Regions from separate parts of the Streptomyces sp. NPDC017056 genome, predicted to be linked through region 2. Evidence: riboswitches for the same ligand, from Rfam matches in the RefSeq annotation. Region 2 holds a riboswitch; the other holds the start of a gene.
The links. A riboswitch is a leader RNA that binds a small molecule or an ion and turns the genes downstream of it on or off. The one in region 2 is predicted to bind glycine.

Region 1 (9,243 bases), on a different contig from region 2:
CGGGCAGCGCGCACACCGCCCTCGCCCCGTTCTGGGCGGCCCGGCTGGGCCGGGACGAACTCACCGGCCTCCAGGGCCCGGCCCGCCGTACCGGCCTCGTACGTGTCGCGCTGCGCGACGACCGTACGCTGCTCACCGGCTCGGCCGTCACCGTCGTCGACGGCGAACTCCTCGTCGCCCCCTGAGGTTCGTCACGGGCCCGGCCCGGCGCCGGGCCCCACCCCTCAGATCGTGGGCAGCCAGCCCACCTTCCCCGCCAGCAGCGCGTACCCCAGGAACGCCACGATGTCGATCAGCGCGTGCGCGGCGACCAGCGGGCCGACCCGACCCCACCGCCGGTACAGCACCACGAAGACCGCACCCATGACCATGTTCCCGAAGAACCCGCCGATCCCCTGGTAGAGGTGGTACGAGCCGCGCAGCACCGAACTCGCCAGCAGTGCCGCCAACGGGGCCCACCGCAGCTGCCCGAGCCTGCGGAGCAGGTACCCGACGACGATGACCTCCTCCACCACGGCGTTCTGTACGGCGGAGGCGATCAGCACCGGGAACTTCCACCACACGCCGGGCAGCGACTCCGGCACCACCGTCAGGTTGAAGCCGGCCGCCCGCGCCCCGAGGTAGAGCAGCAGCCCGCTGCCCCCGATGACCGCCGCGACGCCGACGCCCCGGCTCAGGTCGAAACCGGGCTTCAGCCGGTCGAAACCAATCGCCTGCAGACCGCCGGCGCGCTCCCGCAGCAGGAAATGAGCCACCAGCGCCACGGGCACCAGCGCGGTGGCGATGCCGAACAGCTGCCAGGCCAGGTCGAGCCAGGGGCGGCCCGGCGCGTGCGAGGAGTTGAGCATGGCGGCCTGGTCCTTGAGCCCGCCGGGCTTGGTCAGCGACCCGACGAAGCTGATGAGCGCGGACGCGCCGCTGGCACCGAGCGAAAGCGCCAGGACGAGCGCCGTCTCGCTGCGCAGCAGCCGCCGCGAAAGCCCGTCGCCCGAGCCCCCGCCCGGCTCCGGCCTCCCTGGGCCAGGGGTTTCCGCACCGGTCACGGGACTCGCGTCCGACTGCACAGCTGCCTCCAGTTCCGCACTACCGCCATGGGACGTCATAGCTTGCCCGACATCTCCACGACGAGTAGCACGGGGCGGCGTACGGGCCCTGCGCCCGCCTGCGGGCGCCGCACCCCGCAACCGCTGTCACCCGGCGGCGGCAGCGGTCCGCCTCAGCCCCACCCGGCCCCCACCGGCGCGGCCGACCACTCGACGGGCCAGGCGTGTACCGGCTCGCCCGAGTGCATCAGTTCGCTGTAGCGCCGGGTCATCGCGGCCAGCGCCGCGCCCCGGTCCAGGCCGCGGGCGAGGGCGTGGTGGTAGGCGGCCGCCTGCCAGGACGCGCCGTTGACGCGGCGGCGGCAGCGTGCCTCGATGACGCCCAGGTAGTGGTCCCGGTCGGCCGGTTCGACACCCCAGGCGTCCAGGCCGGCGGCGGCCATGGGCAGCAGGTCCTGGCGTACCAGGCGTACGGCGGAGACCTCGGCGAGGCCGCCCGAGCGGCCGGGGCGCGGCCACTTCAGCACGGCGTCGATGCCCCGGCGGCAGGCGGTGTCGAAGTTCTCGGCCGCGGCGGCGAACGGCATACGGGTCCACAGCGGGCGCGGTTCCTCGGCCAGGGTGCGGACCAGCCCGTAGTAGAAGGCCGTGTTGGCGATGACGTCGGTGACGGTGGGGCCCGCGGGCAGCACCCGGTTCTCGACCCTGAGGTGCGGTACGCCGTCGGCCACGCCGTACACCGGCCGGTTCCAGCGGTAGACGGTGCCGTTGTGCAGCACCAGTTCGGCCAGGCTCGGCACCCCGCCTCCGTCGAGTACGGCGAGCGGCTCCTCGTCCGAGTGGATCGGCAGCAGCGGCGGGAAGAACCGCAGGTTCTCCTCGAAGAGGTCGTAGGGCGCGTCGATCCAGCGTTCCCCGAACCAGGTGCGCGGCCGGACGCCCTGGGCCCGCAGTTCCGGCGGCCGGACGTCGGTGGCCTGCTGGAACACCGGCGGGCGGGACTCCCGCCACAGCTCGCGGCCGAAGACGAAGGGCGAGTTGGCGCCGACCGCGATCTGTACGGCGGCGATGGCCTGGGCGGCGTTCCAGACCGCGGCGAAACGGTTCGGCGTGACCTGGAGGTGCAGCTGGACCGAGGTGCACGCGGCCTCGGGCGCGATGGAGGCCGACGAGGAGACCAACCGTTCGACGCCCTCCAGGTCGATCTGGAAGTCCTCGCCGCGAGCGGCCCTCATCTGGTCGTTGAGCAGTACGTAACGGTCGATCTCCGAAAGGTTGGAGGCGACCAGGTCCTCGGCGGCGAGGGTCGGCAGAATACCGATCATCACGATGCGGGCGGCCACTTCGGCCGCCTTGCGGTCGGCATAGGCCAGACCCGTGCGGAGTTCTTCGGCGAGCTGGTCGAGAACGCGCCCGGACAGCCGGTGCGGGAGGATATTCACTTCAAGATTGCACTGTGCCAGTTCCGTCTGGAAATCCCGGCTCGCGATGCGCTCCAGGACCTGCGAGTTCATCATCCGCGGCAGGCCGTCGGGCCCGGCCAGGTTCAATTCGATCTCCAGCCCCACGAGGTTCTTGGGGCGGTCGAACCGCTTGTCGTCCAGGAGTCTCCGCAATCCCGTCAGGCACTCGTACAGCTTTCTGCGATACCGTTGCCGGTCGGTGAGATCGATGCCGCCCGCCGCAACCTTCTCCCCCATCGGAACGTCCCTCCTCGTATCGACGGGCCCGGCGCCGCGGGCCGCGCGGGGCCTGCCGTGACGCCGGGGGCTCCCGGTGCCGCCGGGGCTCCCCGGCGGCGCCAGGCGATCGCGCTACGGTCGATGATGCCCGGCAATCCGATCGATAACGCCTCGGACAGGCGCCGGAAACGATAAGCTCCAAGGGACGGGCGGCCTGGCACATTCCGAGGGCATACCGTCGGGATCAGAGCCCGGCGCATTGCCCCCGCGGGGAAAGACGCCGTGATCCGGAAAAAGACCGTCCAGTTCCGGCCTACCATGTTCACGGCGAATTGCGAGGCCGTCGGGTTGCGTTCCGCACAAAAGCGCCGAAAACACCTCGTCGGCCGGTCCGGATTCCGCCTTGCCGGTAATCCGCGAAGCCGCTAGACGAAACACTTGGTGAACACTCGTCGTATAAACTTCGCTGACGAGGCAGAGAGTTGGCGCCCAGCGTCGCGGTGTTGCACCGGGGCTGTGGCATGCGGCTGATCCCGCCGGGCCGACATCCCCGGTCGGCCATGCTCTGGCGCTCTGACCCCGCCCGCTGACGACGCCGTCCGCACTTGCCCAGCACCACCGTGTCTCCCAAGTGAGAGGCGACCCACCATGCCGCTGCATGTTCCCCCTGCCCCCGCGCCTGCCCTCCGCAGCGTCCTCGCCGCCCTCGGCTCCCCCACCGCCGTACGCGAGGCCCGCACCCCCGCCCTCCGTGCCCACCAGGGCCCGCTCAGTGCCGAACTCCCCCTACCCGTACACGTGTTGGACGACGTCAGCCACCCCGCCGGGCCGCCCCGCACCCGGCTGGCCGGCTGGCGCTTCCTGATCCGCAGCGGCGACCGGGCCGTGGCGACCGCGGAAGCCATGCTCACCGCCGACGGCTGGACCTTCTCGCATTTCTGCGAGGGGCCCTACGTCACATCGACCGAACGGGCACTGCGTCAGGCGGAGTCCGTCGCCGCCGCATACCAGCCGCGTCTGCTGTCCGTGCCGGAGCTGTACATGCTCACCTTGTGGCTGCACCACGACACCGGTACGGACGGGTCCGAAGGTGCGCTCGCGCCGGGTGACATCCTCGTACCGCTGGCACCGGCCCCGCCCGGCATCGCGGCCCACCGGCCCCACCGGGTGGCGGACCTGCTGCCCCGGCTGACCCTGCGCCTCGCGCCCGTACCCTTGCTGAGCTCGCCCGCCTGAGGTTCCGCAGGGGTTCCGTGCGGCGAACGGCCGAGGTCGCACCACCGCAACCGCGCACAGGAGCACACTGCCTCACAGGATCGCGCCCCGCGCCCGCCACGGACGCGGGGCGCTCCGCTGCGCTCACCCGCGCGGAGTACGCGGCCGCCCCGCCCCCAACCCCCCGCTGATTCCGCACACTTGAACTGAACCGACCGCACGGGTGATGCGTCATTATCTAGTGAGTGCCGCTGCAGCCAAATCCCTGCGGAATCCGGCCCGTGGGGCAACACTGGTATCGACCTACTGAAACGGGGGAGCGGCCATGAGCATCTCGTCGAGCCGCAGGACGAATCAGCCCACATCGCAGCGAAAGACTTCATCCATGTGCCAGCATCAACCGCCGTGCCCGACCGCAGACTCCGCCGACCGGGAGGCCGCCCACCTCGTGGCGCACCACCCGGAGCAGGGCTGGAGCCTGCTGTGCAACGGTGTCCTCCTCTTCGAGGACACCGGTGAGCTGCTGCCGGACGGCCAGGTCATCGCGCCGCACCGGACGCTGGGCACGCCGCAGGTGGCGACCGCCGCCTGAGCGTACGAGGCACTGCACCACAGAAATCCGCACAGCGGGACAGAAAGCACCGGACCACACCAGAACACCGCACGACAGGGAACAGGGCCCCCGGCGGCTTCGCCGAGGGCCCTTCGCGTGCGCGCCACCGCGGGTGGCGCGCACCGGCGGGTCAGCCGTCGTACTCCTCCAGCGGCGGGCAGGAGCAGACGAGGTTGCGGTCACCGAACGCGCCGTCGATCCGGCGCACCGGCGGCCAGTACTTCTCCGCCGCCTCGGCGCCGGCCGGGAAGACCGCCTCCTCGCGGGTGTAGGGGTGCGGCCACTCGCCGCTCAGCGCCGCCGCCGTGTGCGGGGCGTTGCGCAGCGGGTTGTCGTCCTTGTCCCACTCCCCCGAGCCGACCTTGTCGATCTCCGCGCGGATCGCGATCATCGCGTCGCAGAAGCGGTCGAGTTCGTGCAGGTCCTCGCTCTCGGTCGGCTCGATCATCAGCGTGCCGGCCACCGGGAACGACATCGTCGGCGCGTGGAAGCCGTAGTCGATCAGCCGCTTGGCGACGTCGTCGATGCTCACGCCGGTCGCCTTGGTCAGCGGCCGTACGTCGATGATGCACTCGTGCGCGACCAGCCCGCCGGGGCCGGTGTAGAGCACGGGGTAGTGCGGCTCCAGGCGCTTGGCGATGTAGTTGGCGCCGAGCACCGCGACCTGGGTGGCGCGCTTGAGGCCCTCGCCGCCCATCAGCCGGACGTACGCCCAGGAAATGGGAAGTATGCCCGCGGAGCCCCACGGCGCCGCGGAGATGGGGCCCACGCCCGTCTCCGGGCCCGCGGTGGGCTGCAGCGGGTGGTTGGGCAGGTACGGCGCCAGGTGGGCGCGTACGCCGACCGGGCCGACGCCGGGGCCGCCGCCGCCGTGCGGGATGCAGAAGGTCTTGTGCAGGTTCAGGTGCGAGACATCGCCGCCGAACTTGCCCGGCTCGGCGAGCCCGACCAGCGCGTTGAGGTTGGCGCCGTCCACGTACACCTGGCCGCCCGCGTCGTGCACGGCCGCGCAGATCTGCGTGATGTGCTCCTCGAACACGCCGTGCGTGGACGGGTAGGTGACCATCAGCACCGCGAGCCGGTCCCGGTACTGCTCGATCTTGGCGTGCAGGTCGTCGGTGTCCACCTCGCCGTCCTCGCCGGTCTTGACGACGACGACCTTCATGCCGGCCATCACGGCGCTGGCGGCGTTGGTGCCGTGCGCGGAGGACGGGATCAGGCAGACGGTGCGCTGCTCGTCGCCGTTGGCCCGGTGGTACGCCCGTACCGCCAGCAGGCCGGCCAGTTCGCCCTGCGAACCGGCGTTCGGCTGGATGGAGACCTTGTCGTAGCCGGTGATCTCGGCCAGCCGCTCCTCCAGCTCCGCGATGAGCGTGAGGTAGCCCTGCGCCTGTTCGACCGGCGCGAAGGGGTGCAGCTGCCCGAACTCGGGCCAGGTGACCGGCTCCATCTCGGTCGTCGCGTTCAGCTTCATCGTGCACGAGCCGAGCGGGATCATGCCGCGGTCCAGCGCGTAGTCCTTGTCCGACAGACGGCGCAGGTAGCGCAGCATCGAGGTCTCGGAACGGTGCTGGTGGAAGACGGGGTGCGTCAGGTACGCGTCGCCGCGCAGCAGCCCGTCCGGCAGCGCCTCGGCCGCCGTCGCGTCGAGCGACTCGATGTCGCCCTGGACGCCGAACGCCCGCCACACCGCGTGCACCTGCGCGCGTCCGGTGGTCTCGTCGCAGGCGATGCCCACCAGGTCGGCGTCGACCAGCCGCAGGTTGACCCCGGCCTCGCGGGCCGCGGCGACGGTTTCGGCGGCCCGGCCCGGCACCCGCACGGTCAGCGTGTCGAAGTACGCGCCGTGCACGACCTCGGCCCCGCCGGCGCGCAGCCCCTCGGCCAGTACGGCGGCGTAGCGGTGCGTACGCCGCGCGATGGCCGCGAGCCCGTCGGGGCCGTGGTAGACGGCGTACATGCCGGCCATCACCGCGAGCAACACCTGCGCGGTGCAGATGTTGCTGGTGGCCTTCTCCCGGCGGATGTGCTGCTCGCGCGTCTGGAGGGCGAGGCGGTACGCCTTGTTGCCGTCCGCGTCCACCGAGACGCCCACCAGGCGGCCGGGCAGGCTGCGGGCGAACTTCTCCCGTACGGCCATGAACCCGGCGTGCGGGCCGCCGAAGCCCATCGGGACGCCGAAGCGCTGCGTGGTGCCGACGGCGATGTCCGCGCCCAGCTCGCCCGGCGAGGTCAGCAGCGTCAGCGCCAGCAGGTCGGCGGCGACGGTCACGATCGCGCCCAGCTCGTGCGCCCGCTCGATCACGGCGCGGGGGTCGCGTACGGCACCGGACGCGCCGGGGTACTGGAGGAGCACGCCGAAGACGCCGCGCTCGGCGATCTCCGCCGGGATGCCCTCGGACAGGTCGGCCACCACGACCTCGACGCCGGTCGGCTCGGCGCGGGTCTCGATCACGGCGATGGTCTGCGGCAGGCAGTCGGCGTCGACCAGGAAGACGCCCTGCTTGACCTTGCCCACCCGCCGCGCGAGGGCCATCGCCTCGGCGGCGGCCGTGCCCTCGTCCAGCAGGGAGGCGCCGGAGGTCGGCAGCCCGGTCAGGTCGGCGACCATGGTCTGGAAGTTGAGCAGCGCTTCGAGCCGACCCTGGGAGATCTCCGGCTGGTACGGGGTGTACGCGGTGTACCAGGCCGGGTTCTCCATCACGTTGCGCAGGATCACCGGCGGGGTGAACGTGCCGTGGTACCCGAGCCCGATCATCGGGGCGAGCACCTGGTTGCGGTCCGCGAGCGCCCGCAGCTCGTCCAGGACCTCGGCCTCCGTACGGCCCTGGGGCAGGTCCAGCGCCTCGGCGCTCTTGATCACATCCGGTACCGCGGCCGCGGTGAGCTCGTCCAGCGATCCGAACCCGACCTGCGCGAGCATCTTGGCCTGGGCCTCCGGGCCCGGGCCGATGTGCCGCTGCTCGAACGGGGTACCTCGTTCGAGTTCGGTCAAGGAGATGCGATTGGTGGTCATCTGCGGGGGCCTCCTGGTCGTTTCGACCTACGCGGGGCACCACGGCGCTGGTGCCCGGACGGCCTCCCCCTCTGTCATCTCAACCTGAGAGCTTCACCGGTCCCGCACGCGGCACCGGCTTTCACCGTCGGTGAGGAGGGGTTCCGGCGCTGTGCCCGACCGTGGCCCGCCCTGCTTTCCAGAGTGACCTCGTCCATGCGGTACGTGAGCCTGAGAGATTCCGGGGAGGAGTTGCTCCTTCGGCGCCCCCGCCATGATCGGCAAGGGACTCTCCCGCATGGGGTCTACAGCCGTTCGTCAGCCTACCAGCGCGGCTTACGGACGTTCCTTCGAGTGGCCAGGGCATGAAATGTGCCGTTTGGTAGTTGTCACAAGGCAGTTGCGACCACTTGGAGGGACCGTGCAGACCGATATCGATCCCCGCAGCTTGATCGGCCGCAAGGCGTTCGACAGAAACGGAACCAAGATCGGCACCGTCGACGAGGTGTACCTGGACGACGCGACCGGCGAACCGGAATGGGCGGCCGTACGCACCGGGATCTTCAGCCGGGACGCGTTCGTCCCCCTGGAGCCCAGCGACCTGGTCGGCGAAGCGCTGCACGTCCCCTACGACCGCAAGCTGATCAGGGATGCGCCGGACTTCGGTGTCGGCCGCCATCTCTCGCCCGAGCAGGAACTACAGCTCTACCACCACTACCGGCTGGACATTCCGGCCCCCGATCCCGTCCCCGGCTCGGACGCCGCGCCGGCCGACACGGAATTCGGCCGGGTCGCCGGCGCGGAGGACTGAGCGGCGGGGACCCCCCGGTCGTCCGGCGGCCCGCCCACCAGCGGCAGCGGCTCCCCCGGCCGCAGCGCCGGATCGCCGACGGGAAAGGTGCGCACCCGCCCCGGCGCCGACCACGGCTGCTCGAACCGGACGGTCACCCGCCCCACGCCGCTGCCCTGCACCCACCCGGCCCCGTACTCCTCATGATTCACGTCAAGCCCGGGCAGCCACCTGCGCGGCCGCTCGGGCTCGGGCTCACCGGCGGCCTCCCGCACGGCCTCGTCGACCGCCCTGCGCTCCCTTTCGGCCTCCTCCTGGGCGGCCTTCTCCGTCGCCAGCTGGGCGAACAGGTCCTCCTGCGTGAAGTCCGCCAGTCCGGTCACCCCCACCCCCAGCAGCCGTACGCCGCCCGTGGTGTCCACCAGGTCCAGCAGCCGGGCCACCGCCTCCCGCACCACCCCCAGGTCGTCCGTGGGCCCGCGCAGCGTCTCCGACCTGGTCAGCGTCGAGAAGTCGTAGTTACGCACCTTGATCACGACCGTCCGCCCCGACCGCCCGGCCGCCCGCAGCCGCTGCACGCACCGGTCGGCCAGCCGCGTCAGCTCGGCGCGCACCCGCGTCCGGTCCGTCAGGTCCACGTCGAAGGTGTCCTCGACCGATATGGACTTCGCGTCCCGCTCCGCCACCACGGGCCGCTCGTCGCGCCCCAGCGCCATCGCGTACAGCCCGGCGCCGTGCGCCCTGCCCAGCAGCCGTACGAGCTCCGCCTCGCCGGCCTCGGCCGTCTCGGCGACCGTATGGATGCCCGCCCGGCGCAGCGCCTCCGCGGTGGCCGGGCCCACCCCGGGCAGCGTGCGCACCGTCATCGGCCCGAGCATCTCGCGCTCGGTGCCCGGCTCGATGAC
Region 2 (9,243 bases):
GCACACCCTCCTCGCCCCGGGCGGCCGCCTGCTCCTCTCCCTGAGGCACGGCCCACCACCCGCCGACCGGCAGATGTACGACATCCCGGCCCCCGAAACAACCACCCTCGCCGCCCGACACGGCCTGACCCCGATCCACGAGAGCGCCCACCCGGACGAGCTCGGACGCGACGACATCCACTGGACCTCCCTCGCCTTCGAGAAGGAGCGGATGTGACCCACGACGACTTCTACGCCACCGACCCGTCGGCCCGTGCGTCCTGGCGGTTGGCGATCCTCATGGGCCGCAACTCCCGCACGTACAAGTTCGCCCTCGGCAATGCCTTGCTGCACCACGCGTCCCAGGGCCACACGGAGATCCCGCTGCGCGACCTCGCCGCCCCGTATGCGATGACTCTTCTCGAACGCGCTGCCCGGGCGCCCCAGGCGCCGGAGGGCACGGCCGCGCGCGAGACGGACTTCCTGACCGTCGCGGCGCGCGAGAGCGCGGAGTCCCGCCGCCTCGGCCGTCCCACCGAGCGGCTGCTGGCCGCGGCGGAACGGTCGATGCAGGTGATGGTCATGCGCAAGTTCCACCATCACGGCGGTGCCGAGGTGCCCCACCGCTTCTACGAGCTGGCCGGCAGCCCGCGCAGCCGGACGGTGCTGCTCAGTTCCGCCCTCGGCCGGGTGGCCGGGTCGTACGGGGTCGACGGGCTCCGTGCCGAGCTGGACGCCCGGTGGAGCATCGTGGAGAACTCCTTCGCGACCGGGATAGGCCGCACCCTGATAGAGGAGGGCGTCCGCGTCGACCGGGAGACGCTGCATCTGACGGACCGGCGCCGGCGCCGTCCGGTCACCGGTGTCGCCGCGGCCGTGGCCGGGTTTCAGCACGGGCGCTGTCACATATGCGACGAGCCGGTCGGGCCCGCCGACCGGATCGCCGTCGACCACGTCTTCCCGTACGCGCTCATGCGGCGCTTCGAGAGTGTCGGCGGGTGGCGCGGGCCCGACCTGGACACGCTGTGGAACCTCGCCGTCGCCCACGAGAAGTGCAACGGGGCCAAGAGCGACCGGATGCCGACCGAGGAGGAGCTGACGCGGCTGGCCCGGCGGAACGAGGCGATCATGCGGTCGCCCTGGCCGCTGCGGACGACCTTGCGGATCAGCCTGGAGGGAGCCGGGCGCGGCCGGCGGATATCCGGCTGGAGGGCGTTCCTGCGGGAGGTCGAGAAGGTCTGCGCCTGAGCGGCCGGGCCCGGCCCGGCGGCCGGGCGCCGGCACGTCGTGGGCCGGGCCCCGGCGTCAGCACTCGATGATGTTGACCGCCAGCCCGCCCCGGGCGGTTTCCTTGTACTTGACGCTCATGTCGGCGCCGGTGTCCTTCATGGTCTTGATGACCTTGTCGAGGGAGACGTGGTGGCGGCCGTCGCCGCGCAGGGACATGCGGGCGGCGGTGACGGCCTTGACGGCGGCCATGCCGTTGCGTTCGATGCACGGGATCTGGACGAGGCCGCCGACCGGGTCGCAGGTCAGGCCGAGGTTGTGCTCCATGCCGATCTCGGCGGCGTTCTCGACCTGCTCGGGGGTGCCGCCGAGGACCTCGGCCAGGCCGCCGGCCGCCATGGAGCAGGCGGAGCCGACCTCGCCCTGGCAGCCGACCTCGGCGCCGGAGATGGAGGCGTTCTCCTTGAAGAGCATGCCGATGGCGGAGGCGGCCAGCAGGAAGCGGACCACGCCGTCCTCGTCCGCGCCGGGCACGAAGTTGATGTAGTAGTGCAGGACGGCGGGGATGATGCCGGCCGCGCCGTTGGTGGGGGCGGTGACGACCCGGCCGCCGGCCGCGTTCTCCTCGTTGACGGCCATGGCGTAGAGGGTGGTCCACTCCATGGCGTGGGCCTCGGCGTTGCCCTCGGCGCGCAGCGCGCGGGCGCCGTTGGCGGCGCGGCGGCGTACCTTCAGGCCGCCGGGCAGGATGCCTTCGCGGGACGTACCGCGGGTCACGCAGTCCCGCATGACCTGCCAGATCTCCAGCAGTCCGGCGCGGATCTCGTCCTCCGTGCGCCAGGCCTTCTCGTTCTCCAGCATGAGGGAGGAGATGGACAGGCCGGTCTCGCGGGAGAGGCGCAGCAGCTCGTCGCCGGTGCGGAAGGGGTACTTCAGTACGGTGTCGTCCAGCTTGATCCGGTCCTCGCCGACCGCGTCCTCGTCGACGACGAAGCCGCCGCCGACGGAGTAGTAGGTCTTCTCCAGGAGCGGGGCGCCGGCCGCGTCGTACGCGAAGAGGGTCATGCCGTTGGCGTGGTACGGCAGGGAGCGGCGGCGGTGCAGGATCAGCTCGGTCGACTCGTCGAAGTCGATCTCGTGGTCGGTGCCTATCTCGGCGCCGAGCAGCCGCAGCCGGCCGCTCTTGCGGATCCGCTCGACCTCGTCGTCGGCGGTCTCGACGTCGACGGTGCGGGGGGAGTGGCCCTCCAGGCCGAGCAGGACGGCCTTGGGGGTGCCGTGGCCGTGGCCGGTGGCGCCGAGCGAGCCGAAGAGTTCGGCCCGTACCGCCGTCGTCTGCGCGAGCAGGCCGTCCTTCTTGAGGCGCCCGACGAACATGCGGGCGGCGCGCATCGGTCCGACCGTGTGGGAGCTGGACGGGCCGATGCCGATGGAGAAGAGGTCGAAGACGGAGATGGCCACGGTGGCGGACTCCCTTGTCTGCTCGTGGTGGACGGTGGAGCAAATAGAGCTAAAGGGGCGGACGAAACAGGAGGTACGTTTCTGCGCCGACTGTCGAGCCTAACCCGGACGGCGGACAGACTTTCAGACGGAGGCCATCGGACGGCTGTCCTCCGGGTCAACTACGGAAGACGCAGTGGGGCCGGTCCCGCCGTCGAGCACCGGGTCGGGCCCGGGCAGGCCCGCCCGGTGGGCGAGGACCCCGGCGCGTACCGCCCAGTAGTAGAAGGCGACGGCGGAGAGCGCGACGAGGGCGATGTCCAGGCCGCCGGGGATGACGCCGTGGCCGCCGAAGTCGGGGCTGCCGAGCGCGGACAGCACGGACATCCACACCAGGAAGCCGACCAGCCACCAGGCGGGCGCGAAGTGCCGGCGCAGATTCCGTTCGCCGCGGCACCGCAGCACCACCGCGGCGACCGGCGCCGCGATCAGCGTCAGCAGCGCGACCTTGCCGGTGTCGGGCCACTTCGACCAGTACAGCGCGCAGGCCGCGAAGGCGAAGGTCAGCGGGCAGAGGACCTTCGCGGCGGGCAGCCGGAACGGGCGCGGCAGGTCCGGCTTGGTCTGCCGGAAGACGCCGACCGCGATCGGGCCGATGAGGTACGAGATGACCATGGCGGCGGAGATCACACTGGCCAGCGCGTTCCAGCTGTGGCCGACGGTCACCAGCAGCAGGACCGAGAAGCCGAGGTTGAGCCACATCGCGGGGCGGGCGGTCCCGTACCGGGGGTGCACGGCGGCCAGCTTCTTGGGGAAGAAACCGGTCTCGGCGAGGTTCTGGACCATGTACGCGGCGGACGCGACGTTGGCGATGTTGGAGCCGGCCGGCGAGATGAAGGCGCCGAACTGGAGCATCGTGACGACCCAGTGCAGCATCAGGACCTTGGCCAGGTCGGCGAAGGGCGAGTTGAAGTTCACCCCCTGCCAGCCGCCGGCCTGCGCGAGCTGCTCGGGCGGCACCGCGCCGAGGTAAGCGGCCTGCAGCGCGAGGTAGATCACCAGGCCCAGCGAGAGCGCGCCGACCAGCGCGATCGGAATGGCCCTGCCGGGGTTCTTGGCCGCGCCGCCGAGGTTGACCACGGCCTGGAAGCCGTTGAAGGCGAAGACCACGCCGCAGGTGGTCACGGCGGTCAGCACGGCGGGCCAGCCGTACGGAGCGAAGCCGCCCTGGGCGGTGAAGTTCGAGGTGTGGAAGCCGGAGGCGATCAGCGCGGCCACGGCCAGCACCGGGATCGCGAACTTGACCAGCGTCAGGACCGTGTTGGCGCGGGCCAGCAGCTGGACCGACCAGTAGCAGGTCAGCCAGAGCGCGCAGGTCAGCAGCAGCGCCACGCCCATGCCGCCCGTGGTCAGGTGGTGGGTGGCCGGGTCGACCAGCCCCTGGGCCCAGCCGAAGCTCCAGGACGACATGTACTGGGTGGCGGCGATGGACTCGATCGGGATGAGCGAGGCGACCGCGATCCACACCGCCCAGCCGGTGAGGAAGCCGAGGACGGGGCCGTGCGAGAGGTGGCCGTAGCGGGCCATGCCGCCGGGGATGGGGTAAGCCGAGCCGACCTCCGCGTAGGACATCGCGATCATGCCGATGAAGACGGCGCCGATGACCCAGGCGACGAGCGCCGCGGGCCCGGCCACCTGGGCGGCGGCGCCGGCGCCGAAGAGCCATCCGGAGCCGAAGATCGAACCGATGCCGATCATGATCAGCGCGAAGAGGCCGATCCCCTTGCGGTTGCCCGCGCTCATGTCCATGCCGTGCGTGTTCCGTCCTGCTGTGGTGCGAAGGGCCCCGCGTCGTTGAGGGGCCGTTCTCAGCCTATGGGGCGGAAAATCACCGTAAGGGGGACGGAAAAGCCGTGCGCCCGAGGTCAACGACCCCGGGCGCACGGCCTGTTCACCCCTCGGACACCGCCTCGGCGGCGCCTTGCGGGGCGTACTTCATGAAACGCGTCACACGGCCGCGGCGGCAGGGCGCGCCCCCGGCGGCCGGGTGGCGCGGGTCACAGCGAGGGGTACAGCGGGTGCTTGCCGGCCAGGGCGGTCACCCGGGCCTTGAGCGCGTCGGCGTCGTAGGACGGCTTGAGCGCCTCGGCGATGATGTCGGCGACCTCGCGGAAGTCCTCCGCCTGGAAGCCGCGGGTGGCCAGCGCCGGGGTGCCGATCCGCAGACCGGAGGTGACCATCGGGGGCCGCGGGTCGTTCGGGACGGCGTTGCGGTTGACCGTGATGCCGACCTCGTGGAGGCGGTCCTCGGCCTGCTGGCCGTCCAGCTCGCTGTTGCGCAGGTCCACCAGGACCAGGTGCACGTCGGTGCCGCCGGACAGCACGGAGACGCCGTGCTCGGTGATGTCGGACTGCGTCAGGCGCTCGGCGAGGATGCGCGCGCCGTCCAGGGTGCGCTGCTGGCGCTCCGTGAACTCCTCGCTCGCCGCGACCTTGAAGGACACCGCCTTCGCCGCGATCACGTGCTCCAGCGGGCCGCCCTGCTGGCCGGGGAAGACCGCCGAGTTGATCTTCTTGGCGAGCTCCTGGGTGGACAGGATCACACCGCCGCGCGGACCGCCGAGGGTCTTGTGCGTGGTGGTGGTCACGACGTGGGCGTGCGGCACCGGGTTGGGGTGCAGCCCGGCCGCGACCAGGCCGGCGAAGTGCGCCATGTCGACCATCAGGTACGCGCCGACCTCGTCGGCGATCCGGCGGAACGCCGCGAAGTCCAGCTGGCGCGGGTACGCCGACCAGCCGGCGACGATCAGCTGCGGGCGGGTCTCCTTGGCCAGGCGCTCGACCTCGCCCATGTCGACCAGGCCGGACTCCTCGTCGACGTGGTAGGGCACCACGTTGTAGAGCTTGCCGGAGAAGTTGATCTTCATGCCGTGGGTCAGGTGCCCGCCGTGCGCGAGGTTCAGGCCCATGATCGTGTCGCCCGGCTTGAGCAGCGCGAACATCGCGGCGGCGTTGGCCTGCGCGCCGGAGTGCGGCTGCACGTTCGCGGCCTCGGCGCCGAAGAGCGCCTTGACGCGGTCGATGGCGATCCGCTCGACCACGTCGACGTGCTCGCAGCCGCCGTAGTAGCGGCGGCCCGGGTAGCCCTCGGCGTACTTGTTGGTGAGGACCGAGCCCTGGGCCTCCATGACGGCGGCGGGGGCGAAGTTCTCCGACGCGATCATTTCGAGGGTGGACTGCTGGCGGTGGAGCTCGGCGTCGACGGCGGCGGCGACGTCGGGGTCGAGCTCGTGGAGGGAGCTGTTCAGAAGCGACATGACTCTTCCTGGGGTACGCGGGGCACGGGGCCCCGCCAGGCGGCGGGTGGGCGGGCTCAGCCGGTGAAGGCGGTGTACTCGTCGGCCGAGAGCAGGTCGTCCGGCTCGCCGCTGACCTTCACCTTGAACAGCCAGCCGCCCTCGAACGGGGCGGTGTTCACCAGCGAGGGGTCGTTGACGACATCCTCGTTGATCTCCGTGACCTCACCGTCGACGGGGGAGTAGAGATCGCTGACGGACTTGGTCGACTCCAGCTCACCGCAGGTCTCGCCCGCCGTGACCGTGTCTCCGACCTCAGGAAGCTGCACGAAGACGACGTCGCCGAGCGCGTTGGCGGCGTGCTCGGTGATGCCGATCACCGAAACGCCCTCCTCGGCGGCCGACAGCCACTCGTGCTCCTTGCTGTAGCGCAGCTGCTGGGGGTTGTTCATGTCTTGATTCTCCTGGATGCGGTGGCGTGCTCGGTGCAGGGGTCTTGACAGATGAGACGGAGACGCGTCTGGGACGGAGGTACGGGCGTCACTTCTGGCGCTTGTAGAACGGCAGCGCCACGACCTCGTACGGCTCGTGGGTGCCACGGATGTCCACCGCCACACCCGCCGTGCCGGGCGCGGCGTGCGCGGCGTCCACGTAGGCCATCGCGACGGGCTTGCCGAGAGTGGGGGAGGGTGCACCCGAGGTGACCTCGCCGATGACCGAGCCGTCGTCGGCGACGACCGCGTAGCCGGCGCGCGGCACCCGGCGGCCCTCGGCGATCAGCCCCACCAGCTTGCGGGGCGGCGCGGCCTCGGCGCGGTCCCGGGCCGCCTCCAGGGCGGCGCGGCCCACGAAGTCGCCGCCGTTCGTCGTCTTCTCGAACTTCACGACCCGGCCCAGGCCCGCGTCGAACGGGGTGGTGTCCGTGGTCAGCTCGTGCCCGTACAGCGGCATGCCCGCCTCCAGGCGCAGCGTGTCCCGGCAGGACAGGCCGCAGGGCACCAGGCCGGCGCCCTTGCCCGCCTCGGTCAGCGCCTCCCAGAGGGCCGGCGCGTCGGCCGGGCGGACGAACAGCTCGAAGCCGTCCTCGCCGGTGTATCCGGTGCGGGCGATCAGCGCCGGCACGCCCGCGACGGTGCCGGGCAGCCCGGCGTAGTACTTGAGGCCGTCCAGGTCCGCGTCGGTCACGGCCTTGAGGATGCCGGGGGACTCGGGGCCCTGCACGGCGAGCAGCGCGTACGCGTCCCGGTCGTCGCGGACCCCGGCGTCGAAGCCGTCCGCCCGCTCGGTGAGGGCGTCCAGCACGACCTGGGCGTTCGAGGCGTTGGCGACGACCATGTACGCGGTCTCGGCGAGGCGGTAGACGATCAGGTCGTCCAGGATGCCGCCCTCGGCGTTGCAGATCATGGTGTAGCGGGCGCGGCCGACGGCCACGCCGCCGATGTTGCCGACCAGCGCGTAGTCCAGCAGGTCGGCGGCGCGCGGCCCGGTGACGGTGATCTCGCCCATGTGGGAGAGGTCGAAGAGGCCGGCGCGGGTGCGGACGGCGGTGTGCTCGTCCCGCTCGCTGGCGTACCGCAGCGGCATGTCCCAGCCGGCGAAGTCGGTCATGGTCGCGCCGAGGGCGCGGTGGATCGTGTCCAGCGCGGTCCGGCGGGGGGCTTCGGTCATGGTTCTGGCTCCCGGGCATGGGTGACAAGACGGTCTCCCCATCTGTCATCGGAACCTGAGAGGTTCACCGGAAAGCCGTCACCGGTCCGGTTTGCACCTTGGGTGGAGCCACACCACGGCGGCCCGCTTTTCAGATCTGCCTCGCCCGCGCGGTATCGGGGCCTGAGAGATTCAAGGGAGGACTTGCTCCTTCGGCGCCCCGCCGTGACGGCCGGGGACTCTCCCGCGCGGATTCAAGCGGCCGGTATGCAGTTGGCTGAGCGTGGCACCCGTACGAGGGCGCGCCCGGTGAGGGGCGGCCCGGCACATGGCGCGCACATCATCGCACGGGATCGCCGGATAAAGGAGCCCTGGTCGCACCGGTGTTCGCGAGGAGGTCACGACCATGTCCGGGGTGTGTACGGATCGGGCGGATTCCTTGAACCGTATTACCTTTTCTTGACACTCTGCGGGTAAGGGGACGGATCCATCGGACCGGGAGGGGCGATCACGGTGCACAGGCAAGCCGCATTCGCGACGAGTCCGGGAGGCGCGCCCCCGGGCTGCGTCCCGGAAGTGACCCCGGGCGCCGTCCCCGGGCCCCTGCGGCTGCCGGGCCCCGGCCGCGGGCAGGCCGGACGAGCGGCGGACGCGGTCCCGGTACCGGACGCGGCCGCGGTGGTCGACGTCGCCCCGGTGCCGGACGTGCCCGACGTGATCGACCTCAGAGACCGGCGCACCGCCCGCGACGTGTCCGAGCTGCACTTCTCCGCGGGCGACCTGGTGGTGGTCTCCGGGCTGCCGGGCAGCGGCAAGAGCACCCTCATGCTCCGGGTGGTGCCCGCCCTCGACGGCCACGGTGCCGTCGTGCACCGCGTCGACTCGCAGGACGTACGGGAGCGTTGGGAGCGCGGCCGGCTGCGCCGCCTGCCGTACGCGCTCTACCGGCCGCTGGTCAGGGCGGCCCACTACCTGGGGCTGCGGCGGGCGCTGCGCTCCGGCCTCAGCGTGGTGGTGCACGACTGCGGAACGCTGGCGTGGGTGCGGCGCTGGCTCGCGCGGGAAGCGCGGCGCGGCGGGCGCGGGCTGCATCTGGTGCTGCTGGACGTGCCGCCCGAGGTCGCGCTCTCCGGGCAGCGGTCGCGCGGACGCGGAGTCTCCGGTTACGCCTTCGCCCGGCACCGGCGCGCGGTGCGGCGGCTGATCATCCGCGCGCAGGCGGCCCGGCTCCCGGCCGGCTTCAGCTCGGCCGTCCTGCTGGACCGGCGGGCGGCGGACGCACTGCGGCGGGTCGGCTTCGCGCAGCGGCCGCCGGCAGCCGCGGCCGAGGCCGCCGGGCCCGGCGCGGCGTACGTCTGACGGGTCGTACGGAACTCCCCGCACGACCCGTCGGTACCGGTCCTAGCTCTGGGATATCTCCCGCAACTGCGCCTCCTCCGGACGCTCGGTGCCGGGCCGATCTAGAGGCCCAGGGCCTTGAGGAGCGTCGCCGGCAGCGTCAGCACCGAGTTGAGCAGCGAACCGGCGGGCTGCTGGGCCTGGTCGGCGGGCTGCTGCTGCGGCTGGTCGGCAGGCGCCTGCTGGCCGGCGGGCCGCTGCTGGTCGGCGGGCTGCTGCCGCGGCGCGTCGGCGGGCGGCTGCGGGTCGCTGGTCG

Region 1: it holds a riboswitch for glycine, as region 2 does, so the genes downstream of both, gcvP (aminomethyl-transferring glycine dehydrogenase) here and gcvT (glycine cleavage system aminomethyltransferase GcvT) in region 2, are expected to answer to the same signal.

Annotation. Positions count from the first base shown of each region.
Region 1 covers NZ_JBIRPD010000035.1:9,544-18,786, reverse strand. Annotated here, with positions in the region: gene ACH4OW_RS38175 (PhzF family phenazine biosynthesis protein) at 1-185, shown strand, start outside; gene ACH4OW_RS38170 (CPBP family intramembrane glutamic endopeptidase) at 225-1,064, opposite strand; gene ACH4OW_RS38165 (glutamate-cysteine ligase family protein) at 1,217-2,743, opposite strand; gene ACH4OW_RS38160 (hypothetical protein) at 3,374-3,961, shown strand; gene ACH4OW_RS38155 (DUF5999 family protein) at 4,326-4,532, shown strand; gene gcvP (aminomethyl-transferring glycine dehydrogenase) at 4,684-7,569, opposite strand; glycine riboswitch at 7,758-7,855, opposite strand; gene ACH4OW_RS38145 (PRC-barrel domain-containing protein) at 7,970-8,359, shown strand; gene ACH4OW_RS38140 (DNA polymerase IV) at 8,263-9,243, opposite strand, start outside.
Region 2 covers NZ_JBIRPD010000009.1:266,265-275,507, forward strand. Annotated here, with positions in the region: gene ACH4OW_RS18680 (class I SAM-dependent methyltransferase) at 1-217, shown strand, start outside; gene ACH4OW_RS18685 (HNH endonuclease) at 214-1,227, shown strand; gene ACH4OW_RS18690 (L-serine ammonia-lyase) at 1,285-2,667, opposite strand; gene ACH4OW_RS18695 (APC family permease) at 2,791-4,455, opposite strand; gene glyA (serine hydroxymethyltransferase) at 4,704-5,963, opposite strand; gene gcvH (glycine cleavage system protein GcvH) at 6,020-6,394, opposite strand; gene gcvT (glycine cleavage system aminomethyltransferase GcvT) at 6,483-7,610, opposite strand; glycine riboswitch at 7,751-7,846, opposite strand; gene ACH4OW_RS18715 (AAA family ATPase) at 8,166-8,948, shown strand; gene ACH4OW_RS18720 (hypothetical protein) at 9,050-9,243, opposite strand, start outside.